3 regions of the Geodermatophilus sp. SYSU D00708 genome follow, and region 1 is predicted to be linked to each of the others. Evidence: predicted binding sites of a transcription regulator. Region 1 holds the regulator's gene; each other region holds the start of a gene.
The links. The regulator LexA, encoded in region 1, represses DNA repair genes until DNA is damaged. The targets are predictions, from matches to a motif close to TCGAACANNTGTTCGA.

Region 1 (3,997 bases):
TCGCGACACGCCCCGCGGGGGTCGCTCGGAGGCGCCGGAGGGGTGTATGGCGTGTCGGTGAGACGACCGCGACGACGGGACGGAACCGGGTCAGGCGCGGACGACGCCGTCGGCACGCGGGCTGCGCGGCCGCGGCACACGGTCCCCCAGGCGCAGGGGCCGGGTGAGGCAGTCGAGCTCGGGGCGCGGCGGGACGGCGACCGCCTGGAGGTCGACGCGGGTGTCGTCGTCGGCCGCCCGGTGCCTCCCGGCCACCGCAGCGGGCGCCCGGTGACGGCCGGCGAACGCGCTCCCGACCGCCGGCATCTCCGCGGTGACGTCCCCACCGTGCCGACGCCGGGACGGACCGGCACCCCCGGCCGGCGCCAGAGCCGGCGCGCCCAGCACACCGGCGACCAGCCGCTCGCGGGCCGCGGCGCGCCCGAGGTCGAGTACCGGCGCGCCGGCACCCGCACCGGGGACCGCCGCGGCGGCGCCGGCGGTCGCCGGACGCGGCTCGGGCAGCCGCAGATCGCTCAGGGCGGTCCAGATCTCGCGGTTCCGGCCGGCGACCGCCACCCGGACCCAGACCTCACAGGAGCCCTGCGCGTCGTGGCGCCAGCCGAGGATCGACCCCGGCCACCAGGCTCCGTCCACGGACACCTCGACCGACTGCGACTGTTGGGTGAAGACCGCTGCTCGGCCTCCGGACGTCCGCGACACGGCACTGACGTTAGGTGGCCCGATGACCACAGAGCGTCAACGTCTCCGCACGGAGGGTTGACGAACCTGGCCGGTCCGCCTTGTCGCTGTCTGGCCTCGGCCGGGACCGCACCCGGGCGGCGGCGCGGTTCGTCGGCGACGTCAGGGCAGCTGGAGGACCTGGACGTCAGGGCAACTGGAGGACCTGGCCCGGGACGACCCGGGCGCCGTCGAGGTCGTTGATCTGCTCGATGGCGTCGACCACGGCGCGCACGTCCTCGTCCGGCCCGGCGAAGTCGGCGGCGATCGACCACACGCTGTCCCCGGCCTGCACGACGACGCTGCGCTCTCCGGCCAACCGCAGGTCGCCGTCACCGCCGGCCACCAGGGGACCGAGCCACGACCCCAGCGCCACGCCGGCACCCAGAGCGAGGACCACCGACAGCCGGCGGGCCCGCTGGGTGAGCCGCAGCCGCGATCCGGCGGCACCGCCGACCCGGCCACACCCCCCGCGCACCGGGCGACCCGACGGCGCACCAGGCACCGCCGCTCCCGCCGGACGCGCCGGCACCGGGCGCGCCACCCGGGGCCGCACGGGCACCGGCCGGGCCGCCCCGACACCCGGACGAGCAGCCTCAAGAACCGCCGGCCGGGACGGCGCCTGCACCGCCGGCCGGCCGACATCGACCCGGGACGGGACCGTCCGCGACACGGCGGGCCGCGGCGAGCGCCCCGGCTCGCTCCCGGCACCGCCCGGCACCGCCCGGAGCCGGGGCCGCCAGGGCACCTGCACCGCGTCGTCGAAGTCCAGCACCGCCTGCTGCACGCCTGCCACGACCACTCCTCCCGACCGACCCCGCACCGTCGAACGTCTGTTCGATTCGAACGTCTGTGCGATGTCTACCGGACGGGTCCGACAAACACCATCCCGCCCCGCCGAGCACTTCGAACATGTGTTTGATCGAGGGCCCTGAGCACGCTACGGTCGGTCCCGACGGACGAGACGTGCTGCGGTGAGCAGCCGACGAGGAGGCGACGGTGGCGGAGAAGAGCGGGACGTCGGGGAGCCGCCGGAGGACGGCCGGCACGCCGGCGACCACCGAGACGGCAGCCGTGCGCACCTTCCCCGACCGGGGTGAGGCCGGCGACGGCCTGACCCAGCGGCAGCGCCGCGTCCTCGAGGTCATCCGCGACTCGATCGACCGCCGCGGGTACCCGCCCTCGGTGCGCGAGATCGGTGAGGCCGTCGGCCTGTCCTCGGCCTCCTCGGTGGCCCACCAGCTGACGGTCCTGCAGAAGAAGGGCTGGCTGCGCCGCGACCCGAACCGGCCCCGGGCCCTCGACGTCCGCCTGCCCGGCGACGCCCCCGCGGAGCTCGTCGCCCCGGCCGCCCCCGCCGGCGTCGAGGAGGGTCCCGCCCCGACCTACGTGCCCCTGGTGGGCCGGATCGCCGCCGGTGGCCCGGTGCTCGCCGAGCAGGCCGTCGAGGACGTCTTCCCCCTGCCCCGCGAACTGGTCGGCGAGGGCACGCTGTTCATGCTGAAGGTGGCCGGTGACTCGATGGTCGAGGCCGCCATCTGCGACGGCGACTGGGTCGTGGTGCGCCAGCAGCCGACCGCCGAGAACGGCGAGATCGTCGCGGCCATGATCGACGGCGAGGCGACGGTCAAGACCTACAAGCGCCGCGACGGTCACGTGTGGCTGCTGCCGCACAACCCCGCGTACGAGCCGATCCCCGGTGACGAGGCGACCATCCTGGGCCGCGTCGTGACGGTGCTTCGCCGGGTCTGACGCGCGCCCCGCGCGCTCAGCTCAGCGCCGCCGCACGCTCAGCACACGCCCCGCCGCACACTCAGGAGCGGCGGCGCAACCTCCCGACGATCCACACCAGCGCGGCGGCGACGACCGCAGCGAGCACGCCGGCCGCGATGACCGTCGCGCCGCCGTCGTCGGTGCTGAGCAGGTCCGGCACGGAGCCGTCCGCCGACCCGGAGGCCGCGGCCGGGCTGGGGACCGCGCTCAACGGGACGACCGTGACGTCGGCCGGCAGCCCCTCGCTGGACACGACCAGACCGGTCGTGTCGGCGGTGAAGCTGATCGCCTCACCCTGCGGCGACTCGGGCAGGGGCAACCGGACCGGGTCGGCGGCCAGCGCACCGGCCACGTCGGATCCCGACAACGGCCACACGTAGGCGTCGGTGTAGGTGCGCAGCGCGACGAAGCGGCCGTCGGGCGAGACCGCTCCCCCGGTGACCATCAGCTGGCCGGCGCGCCCGACGGGGCCACCGGGAGTGCCGGTGAGCGTGAACTCGACGCCGGCCACCTCGGTGAGGCCGACCGTGCCGGCGTCCACGAGGGCGCTCACGGGGCGGTACACCTTGCTCGCGCCGAGCACCTCCTTGGACACCAGGTAGGGCGTGCCGTCGGGGGCGAGCAGGAGCGCCTCCACGTCGCGTCGTCCCTCGGGGAAGGCCAGCCGGTAGACCTCGGTGGTGTCGTCCGGGCGAAGGGCGATGAGCGCCACCGTCTCCCGCGTGCCGTTGTTGTCCCCGGTGTCGGCCAGCCACACCGTCCCATCGGCCGCCACCGCGAGGTCCTCGGGGTCGTAGGGGTCCACCGCCGCGCTGCGCACGTCGATCACCAGGCAGGTGGCGTCCAGGACGTACACGTCGACCCGGTCCCCGCCGTCGTCGATGGCCAGCATGCGGTTCCCCACCACCGCCAGGCCGGAGAGCTCCGGCAGGCGCGGGTCGGTGACCTGGCACTGCGTGCGCGGGCCCGCGGCCTCCTCGGCGTACGCGGGCACGCCGGCACCCTGCACGAGCGTCAGTGCGAGGGCCGACCCCGCTGCCAGACGCCGTACCGCGGAGCCGCTACGCGGACGGGTGGCCAGCTCGGGCACCCACCCAGCGTGACATCGCGACTGCGTCCAGTGCGTGAACCACGCCCAACAGCAGGATGCCGACCGACGCTCCGACCACGGCGTCGGTGACCCAGTGGAAGTCCAGGGACACCATGGCCACGCCGGTGGCGACCGGTCCGGCCACGCTCAGCAGCCGGAACGTCCGCTGCACGCCGGCCGAGAGACGGAACTCCACCGCCTGCCAGCGGGCGACGCCCCACATCAGCACCGCGTTGGCCACGTGGCCCGACGGATAGGACTGGCCGTCGCGGTGGAAGAACGACCCCGGGTAGGCCGGCGCGGTGCGCCCCGTCCCGTACTTGAAGCCGTAGACGACCACGGTGAGCAGCGCCAGCGCGACCAGGACCCGTAGCAGCGGCACGACCGTCCGGCGCGACCAGAGCAGGTAGCTCA
Region 2 (3,997 bases), on a different contig from region 1:
TGCGGCCTCCGCGGCGGCCAGCTCCGCGGAGGTCCACAGCGGGACGACGTCGCGGCCGTCCTCGCCGGTCCACGGGACGATGCCGTCGGCGTCCCCCCAGCCCCACAGCCCGCCGTGGGCGGCCAGTGCCTGCCACACCGGATCGGTCACGGTTCCTCCTCGCGGTTCGCGGGCCCCTGACGCGCGACAGCCGCCGTCCCGGAGGACGGCGGCTGTCGCGGAGAGGCGGTCGGGCTACTGGTCGTAGCGGCGGCGGAAGCGCTCCTCCAGCCGGTTCTTCAGCGGCTGCCGGCGGGGCTTGCCGCCGCGGCCGCGGGACGCCGGACCGGCGGCAGGCCCGGTGGAGCCGGCCTCGGCCACACCGGTGGCGTTCTTGTAGTTGAGGACGGCGAGCGCCAGCCCGCCGAAGGCGATCAGGAAGCCGAGGACACCGAGCGGTACCCACGACGCCACGGCGCCGCCCACGAGGACGGCCATCCCGACCAGGACGAGGAGAGCGCCCAGCTGCAGTCTGCGGCGGGCCTTGATCCGGCGATCACCGGTGCGGACGGACGAGGCGAACTTCGGATCGTCATCGACGAGGGCGCGCTCGATCTGCTCCAGCAGTCGCTGTTCGTGCTCGGAGAGCGGCACGTCGACCTCCAGGTGGGCCAAAGCCAAGACCCGACGGCGGTGCCCGCCGTCGGTGACAACGAGGATACGAGCCCTTTGCGGGGCGCGAAAGGCGAGTCGGCGCCGACCCGCCGTGATCACTCTCGCGGGGTGGGGACGGCACCGCCAGGAGAGACGAACGGGCGCCCTCGCGGGTTCCTCGGACCGTCACCGGGCGTGCTGGCCGCCGCGGTGCAGCAGCGTCGCCGGGCGCACCGCACCGGCTCCGAACCGGCGGGCCGCGCGGTCGGCGGCGAGCTCGGCCTCCCGGCGGCCGTGCTCGCGGGCACCCAGCTGCAGCTGGCGCGGTGCGGAGCCGGCCTCCACCAGCCGCTCGGCGCGCACGCCGACCAGCCGGATCCGCGCCCGCTGCAGGCCCAGGGCGTCGAACAGGGCGCGGGCGGTGTCGTAGAGCTCCTGCCCGACGTCGGTGGGGACCTCGAGGGTGCGGGAGCGGGTGATCGTGGTGAAGTCGGCGAAGCGCACCTTGATGGTCACGGTGCGGGCCAGCCAGCCGCCCGAGCGCAGCCGGCCCGCCGTCCGCTCGGACAGCCGCAGCAGCTCGCGGTGGATGACCGCCGGGTCGTCGACGTCGGTGCCGAAGGTCTCCTCGTGCCCGGTCGACTTCTCCGGCTCGTCGGGCACCACCCGGCGGGGGTCGCGGCCCCACGCCAGCTCGTGCAGGTGGGTGCCGGCGGCCTGGCCCACCGCTCGCTGCAGGGTGCGCGCCGGCACGTGGGCGAGGTCACCCACCGTGCGCAGCCCCAGCCGCACCAGCACCTCCTCGGTCTTGGCGCCCACCCCCCACAGGGCGCCGACCGGCAGCGGGTGCAGGAACGCCATGACCTCGGCCGGGCGGACGACGAGCAGCCCGTCGGGCTTGGCCCGGGTGGAGGCCAGCTTCGCGACGAACTTCGTGCCCGCCACGCCCACCGAGCAGGTGATGCCCTGCTCGTCGTAGACGCGGGCGCGGATGTACTCCCCGATCTCGGCCGCGTCGCCCAGCCTGCGCCCGGCGCCGGAGACGTCGAGGAACGCCTCGTCCAGGCTCAGCGGCTCCACGAGCGGGGTGATGGAGCGGAACAGCGCCATGACCGCGCGGGAGACCTCGCCGTAGAGCGCCAGGTCCCCCGGCAGCACCGTCGCGGTCGGGCACAGCCGCAGCGCGCGGGACGTCGGCATCGCGGCGTGCACCCCGTAGCGGCGGGCCTCGTAGGTGGCCGAGGTGACGACCCCGCGGTTGCCGGCCCCGCCCACGATGACCGGGGTGCCGGCCAGCTCGGGGCGGCGGCGCACCTCGACGCTGGCGAAGAACGCGTCCATGTCGACGTGCAGCACGGTGCAGCCGGCAGCGCGGGCGGACTGGCTCATGACCCCTTCCCGAGTCGAACACGTGTTCGACGACGGGAGGACGGTAACGCTCCCGGCACGGTCCGGGCATCTCCGCCCCGTGTCGTGACCGACCTGTTGCCCACCTGCCGTTCCCGCTGGTCGGACCCGGGGTGTGAGAGCAGGATCGGGGAGGTACAGCACGCCCGGAGGCCACCATCCGGTGGCCCGCGACCGATCGGATCGGAGACCCATGGCGCTCGACGACGATGACATGACCACGGCCGGCGTGGGCGACGGCGGTGCCGACGGCGGCGCCGATGGTGGCGCGGACGGCGGGGCCGACGGCGGCGCGGACAGCGGCGCGCACGGCCCGGCCGACGGCGGGGCTGCCGGCGGCGGCTCCGACGGGGGCGCGGACGGCGGTGCGGACGGTGGTGCCGACGGGGGCGCGGACGGCGGCGCCGACGGGGGTGCCGACGGGGGTGCCGACGGCGGCGCCGACGGGGGTGCCGACGGCGGCGCGGACGGTTCCGCCTGACCGAGAACCCCACCGCACAGGGCCGGCCGGAGCTCCGGCCGGCCCTGCGTCGGTGCACCGCCCTCGACCCGCAGGTCTTCGCCGCGGAGTACTGGTCCCGCCGGCCGCTGCTCACCCGCGCCGAGGAGACCGGCGGGTCCTTCGCCGACCTGCTCGACCTGGCCGCGGTCGACGAGCTGCTCTCCCGGCGGGGGCTGCGCACCCCGTTCCTGCGGATCGCCAAGGACGGCGCCGTCGTCGACCCCCAGCGGTTCACGACCTCCGGGGGCGCCGGCGCCGAGATCGCCGACCAGGTCTCCTCCGACGCGGTGCTGCGGCTGTTCGCCGACGGGAGCACCGTCGTCCTCCAGGGCCTGCACCGGCTGTGGCCGCCGCTGATCGAGTTCGCCGACTCACTCGCCGCCGACCTGGGGCACCCGACGCAGGTCAACGCCTACGTCACCCCGCCGTCCTCGCGCGGGTTCTCCCCGCACTACGACGTGCACGACGTCTTCGTGCTGCAGGTCGCCGGCGAGAAGCACTGGCGCATCCACGAGCCGGTGCTGCCCGACCCGCTGCGCACCCAGCCGTGGAACGACCGGGCCGCCGCCGTGGCCGCCGCCGCCGAGCGCGACCCGGTCATCGACGCGGTGCTCCGCCCCGGCGACGCCCTCTACCTGCCCCGCGGCTACCTGCACTCGGCGGTCGCGCTGGGCGAGATCAGCGCGCACCTGACCGTCGGCGTGCACCCGGTCACCCGCTGGGCGGCCGCCGAGTCGGTGCTCGACCTGGTGCGGGTGCTCGCCACCGAGGACCCCGCGCTGCGCGGCTCGCTGCCCCTCGGCGTCGACCTGGCCGACCCCGCGGCCGTCCGCGACGACGTGACGGCGGTCGTGGCCGGCCTCAAGGAGTGGCTGGACCGCGTCGACCCGGCCGAGGTCGCCGACCGGCTGCGCTCGCGGACCTGGGCGCAGGTCCGGCCCGAGCCGGTCGCCCCGCTGGCCCAGGCCACCGCGGCGGCGGCTCTCTCCCCCGACACCGTGCTGCGGGTCCGCCGGCGGCTGCGCTGCCGGCTGGGCGAGCCGGTCGACGGGCGGGTGACGCTGGTCGCCGGCCGTCGGACGCTGGAGCTGCCCGCCGACACCCGGCCCGCGCTGGCCGGGCTGCTGGCCGCCGGCGAGCTCAAGGTCGCCGACCTGCCCGGTCTGGACGCCGCCGACCAGCTCACCCTGGCCCGGCGGCTGGTGACCGAGTCGATCGCGGTCGTCCCGGACGCCACCGCACCGGACGCCGTCGTCGGGCGCGCCCTCGCGGGGCACGATGAGGATCGTGACCGCACGCCCGGGACCGGACGGTGAGCCGGGTGGGCCACCGGGCGTGACCGATCCGACCGACTTCTGCCGCCCGGCGGAGGCACCCGGACGTCCGGTCGGCCGGATCGCCGAGGACCGCTGCTCGGTGCGGGCGCTGGCCCGCGGGGACTCCGCGGTCGCCACC
Region 3 (3,997 bases), on a different contig from region 1:
TCCTACTGCTACCGCTGACCCACCGGACGGCCACCGCCCTGCTGCTGCCGCCGGTTCAGTAGGGCGGTGGTGTGGTGACCGCGGTCAGGCCGGTGGGGGTGGTGACGGTGAGCGTGCCGTCGGGGGCGAGGGTGTGTCGCCAGCCGGGGGCCTGGTGTTTGCCGCGGTGGTCGGGGGTGCAGTAGCCGGCGAGGTTGGCCGCGGACGTCGGTCCGTCCGGATGGGGCCGGTTGTGGTCGAGTTCGCCGCCGGCCGGCACCCGGCGGCGACAGCCGGGAAAGCGGCAGCGGCGGTCGCGGGCGCGGACGAAGCGGTCGAGCGCGGCGTCGGGCCGGTAGCCGGCGGCGGGACCGGGCGCACCGAGGCCGGGCCGGGCGGTGAGGTCGTGGTCGCAGCGGTCGGGCCGGCGGCGGCAGGCGGGGCGGCCGCAGTGCGCGGCGCGGCGCAGCCCGGGCAGGTCGGTGAGCGCGGTCAGGGCGCCGGTGAGCGCGTCGGTCAGAGCCAGGCGGGGCCGGTCGGCCAGCCCGCCGCCGGCGGTGGCGGCCAGCAGCGCGGCCAGCTCCTCACGCTGGGCGTCGCTCGCGGCGGCGAGTGCGGCCAGGCTGTCGGGCGCGGCGGTGAGCCGGCCGGCCGGGCTGGTGTGCCAGACGGCCTCGTCGGCGGCGTCGGCCGCTTCGGCGGTGCGCAGCAGCCGCCGGGCGTGGCCCAGCGCGAGCGTGGCGGCGTGCACGGCCGCGGCGGCGTCATCGACCGCCCGGTCCGCGCCCGCCCACCAGCCGCTGGGCGGTGGCGGCTGGTCGCGGTCGGCCGGCGGATCGGGATCGGCCAGCGCCTCTGCGTCGAGACCGGAGTCGGCGCTGTCGAGGTCACCCGGATCGGCGCCGGGCCGGCCCTCGGGTGGGGCGGAGTCGGCGCTGTCGAGGTCGCCCGGGCCGGTGACGGGCCGGCCCGCGGGCCGGGCCTCGGGCAGGTCGGTGGACCAGGCATCCGGTGGGCGTTCGGGTTCGCCGTCGAGCTCGCCGGCGAGCACCCGGCGTTCCATCTCCGCCCACCAGCGCGCCAGCTCGGCCTGCTCGACCTCCTCCCACGGCCGGTCGTCGGCAGCGGACGCGGCGGGCTCCGGGGTGGCCGCCGTCGGCGGTTGCCCGTCGACGGCCGCGAGATCGTGGCCGGTGAGGCCGCGCAGCAGGTGGCGGACCATCTCGGCCGGCACCACGTGCCCGTCGACCTCGCCGGGCGCGTCCCCGCCGAGCAGCGTGGCCACGGAGGCCACCACGGTCAGCAGCACCTGCACCGGCGGCAGATCGCCCTCGCCGGGGCGCAGCACCAGATCCAGCAGGCAGTCGACCATCTTCTGCCCGCGGGTGCGCTCATCCCCGGGTTCGGCGCCCAGGGCGTCGGCGCAGGCCCCCAGCGCCCGGTGCAGCGCCTGCGCCTCGGGCATGGTGCACACCACGGTCAGCGCGGCCATGCCCACGGTCCGCTCCGGGCTCAGGCTGATGCCCCGCTGCCGCAGCGCGCGGGCGAGGTCCTGGGCGGCGTCGCGGGCGTTGTGCCGGGCGACCACGCGGCGCACCCGATCCCCCAGCTGCGCGGGGGTGGTGACCCGGTGCCGGGTGTGCACCCAGGCAATCAGCTCGTCCAGGATGCGGGCGCGCAGCGCCGCGTCGCTGATCGGCGCGACGTGCTCGAGCAGGCACCACAGGTGCCCGACGTGCAGCACACCCGCCTCCAGTGCGGCCAGCGCCTCCGGCAGCCGGTGCACCAGGGTCAACGAGCGCTCCAGCTCGGCCTCGGCCTTCGGGGCGCTGAGGTTCAACGCGATCGCCAGCTCCGGCGCCGCCCACTCACTGACCGCCCGCAGCACCTCGGACCGCGCCGCCCACCGCTCGGCGCTCATCGCCCCTGGCTCGCCCTGCGCCCGGTCGACCGAGGAGGGCCGGGTCGCGGCGAACGCCGCCACCGCCCGCGCCCGCAGCGCGGTCTGCCGGGCGATCTCCCGATCCGCGGCCTGCACCGCACCCAGCGGCCCCGACGCCCAGCCCACCGCCGGCGGCGCAGCGGAGAGCGGCGGGTGTTCCGCCTCCGCTGTCGTCTCCACCGTCACGCATTCGATCATATGTTCGAATGGACAGTCGGCGCAAGGGCTGTGGACGGCGAAAGGCCAGGTCAAACTGCTGACCACGTCCGGACGCCCGAGCCCCCGTGCTCAGCCGGTGAAGGCGCCGGTCTCGGCCAGCCGCGCCGGGGTCACCGTCTTGAGGCGCGCCACGGCGTCGGCCAGCGGGACCAGCTCGATCTCGGTGCCGCGCAGCGCCACCATCTGACCGTGCCGGCCCTCGTGCGCGGCGATCGTCGCGTGCAGGCCGAAGCGCGTGGCCAGCACCCGGTCGAACGACGTCGGGGTGCCCCCGCGCTGCACGTGGCCGAGCACGGTCGTGCGCACCTCCTTGCCGGTGCGCCGCTCGAGCTCGTCGCCGAGCTGCTGGGCCACGCCGGTGAACCGCCTGTGGCCGTACTCGTCGACGCCGCCGTCCCGGACCAGCATCGTGCCGGGGATCGGCGAGGCGCCCTCCGCGACGACCCCGATGACGTGCGTGTCGCCGCGGGCGAACCGGTCCTCGACGATCTTGGCCACCTCGGCGACGTCGAAGGGCTCCTCGGGCACCAGCGTGACGTGCGCACCCGACGCCAGCCCCGCGTGCAGCGCGATCCAGCCGGCGTGCCGCCCCATGACCTCGACCAGCAGCACCCGCTGGTGGGACTCGGCGGTGGTGTGCAGCCGGTCGATGAGGTCGGTGGCGATGCTGACCGCGGTGTCGAACCCGAAGGTCAGGTCGGTGCAGTCGATGTCGTTGTCGATCGTCTTCGGGATGCCGACGACCGGGACTCCCGCCTGCGAGAGCAGGTGTGCCGCGGTGAGGGTCCCCTCGCCGCCGATCGGGATGAGCACGTCGACCCCGTGCGCGGCCAGCACGGCCTTCATCTGCGGCAGGCCGGAGTGCAGCTTCTCCGGGGCGACGCGCGCCGAGCCCAGCGTCGTCCCGCCGCGGGTGAGCAGGCCGTCGACGGCGGCGACGTCCAGCGGCGTCGTCCGGTCCTCCAGCAGCCCGCGCCAGCCGTCGCGGAACCCGACCACCTCGCTGTCGTAGTGGGCCGTCGCCGTGCGGACGACGGAGCGGATGACGGCGTTCAGGCCGGGGCAGTCGCCCCCGCCGGTCAGGATCCCGATGCGCACCGGCGAGCTCCTCGTGTCGTGGGCCGGGTCGTCGCCGACGATACGTCATGACGACATGACGACACGCCGACACGTGTCAATTCTGTGTGTCGATCGGCGTGCTGCTCCCGCCCGCCCACACGTCCAGCCCCGCGCGCCCCGGCTGTCTGCCCAGCCACAGCAGGACCGCCGCCTGGGCACGGACGGCGACGTCGGTACAGGCGCGGCTCCTTCCGAGGGCCACCGGCACCGGCGGCGCCTCGGCGAGGCTCACGCCGGGAGGCCGACGGTCCCGGGCGGCTGGGGCAGCTCGGCGGTCGACGCCGGGTCCGGCGCACCGGCCGCACCGGCCGCACCGGCCGCACCGGCCGCAGGCTGCGGGGACGGCGGCGCTGCCTCGGCGGGCGCCGGCGCGGACTGCCCGGCGGGCGGGGTGGGGGCCGGCTCCCAGCGGGAACCGCTCTGGGCGTGGTCGGGGTGGGTCACGGTCTCCTCCGGTGTCGGGATGAGTGCCCACCGTGACCGGCTCGCCTGTTCCGAGCCCGTGCGGGTCCTGCGTGTTCGCTGGACGGCTCAGCCGACCTCGGTGACCCCCGCGGCGTGCCGGCGGGCCAGTTCGCGGTAGATCCCGGGGTTGCCGTCGACCCAGCGCGCGGCGCTGGCCGACAGCGGTCCCCGCACCAGGGCCGGCGCACCGAGGGCCACGACCTCGTCGGGGACCTCCATCCCGGGCGGCACCAGGCTATGCGCGCCGACGAGGGCCCGGCGGCCGATCCGCGC

Region 2: a site for LexA is predicted at 2,037-2,052, ahead of dinB (DNA polymerase IV). Genes of this name have one in related genera too.
Region 3: a site for LexA is predicted at 2,112-2,127, ahead of ACI79D_RS09245 (DUF222 domain-containing protein). Genes of this name have one in related genera too.

What each region holds. Positions count from the first base shown of each region.
Region 1 is NZ_JBJGYS010000006.1:129,370-133,366, forward strand. Features, by position in the region: gene ACI79D_RS07695 (hypothetical protein) at 91-636, opposite strand; gene ACI79D_RS07700 (LysM peptidoglycan-binding domain-containing protein) at 869-1,198, opposite strand; gene lexA (transcriptional repressor LexA) at 1,720-2,472, shown strand; gene ACI79D_RS07710 (hypothetical protein) at 2,534-3,487, opposite strand; gene ACI79D_RS07715 (phosphatase PAP2 family protein) at 3,555-3,997, opposite strand, start outside.
Region 2 is NZ_JBJGYS010000021.1:18,377-22,373, reverse strand. Features, by position in the region: gene ACI79D_RS17310 (DUF2750 domain-containing protein) at 1-150, opposite strand, end outside; gene ACI79D_RS17305 (DUF3040 domain-containing protein) at 235-633, opposite strand; gene dinB (DNA polymerase IV) at 820-2,022, opposite strand; gene ACI79D_RS17295 (BatC protein) at 2,234-2,521, shown strand; gene ACI79D_RS17290 (cupin domain-containing protein) at 2,830-3,858, shown strand; gene ACI79D_RS17285 (sucrase ferredoxin) at 3,878-3,997, shown strand, end outside.
Region 3 is NZ_JBJGYS010000008.1:76,712-80,708, forward strand. Features, by position in the region: gene ACI79D_RS09240 (selenium-binding family protein) at 1-18, shown strand, start outside; gene ACI79D_RS09245 (DUF222 domain-containing protein) at 56-2,107, opposite strand; gene ACI79D_RS09250 (ATP-dependent 6-phosphofructokinase) at 2,210-3,238, opposite strand; gene ACI79D_RS09255 (hypothetical protein) at 3,488-3,703, opposite strand; gene ACI79D_RS09260 (gamma carbonic anhydrase family protein) at 3,791-3,997, opposite strand, start outside.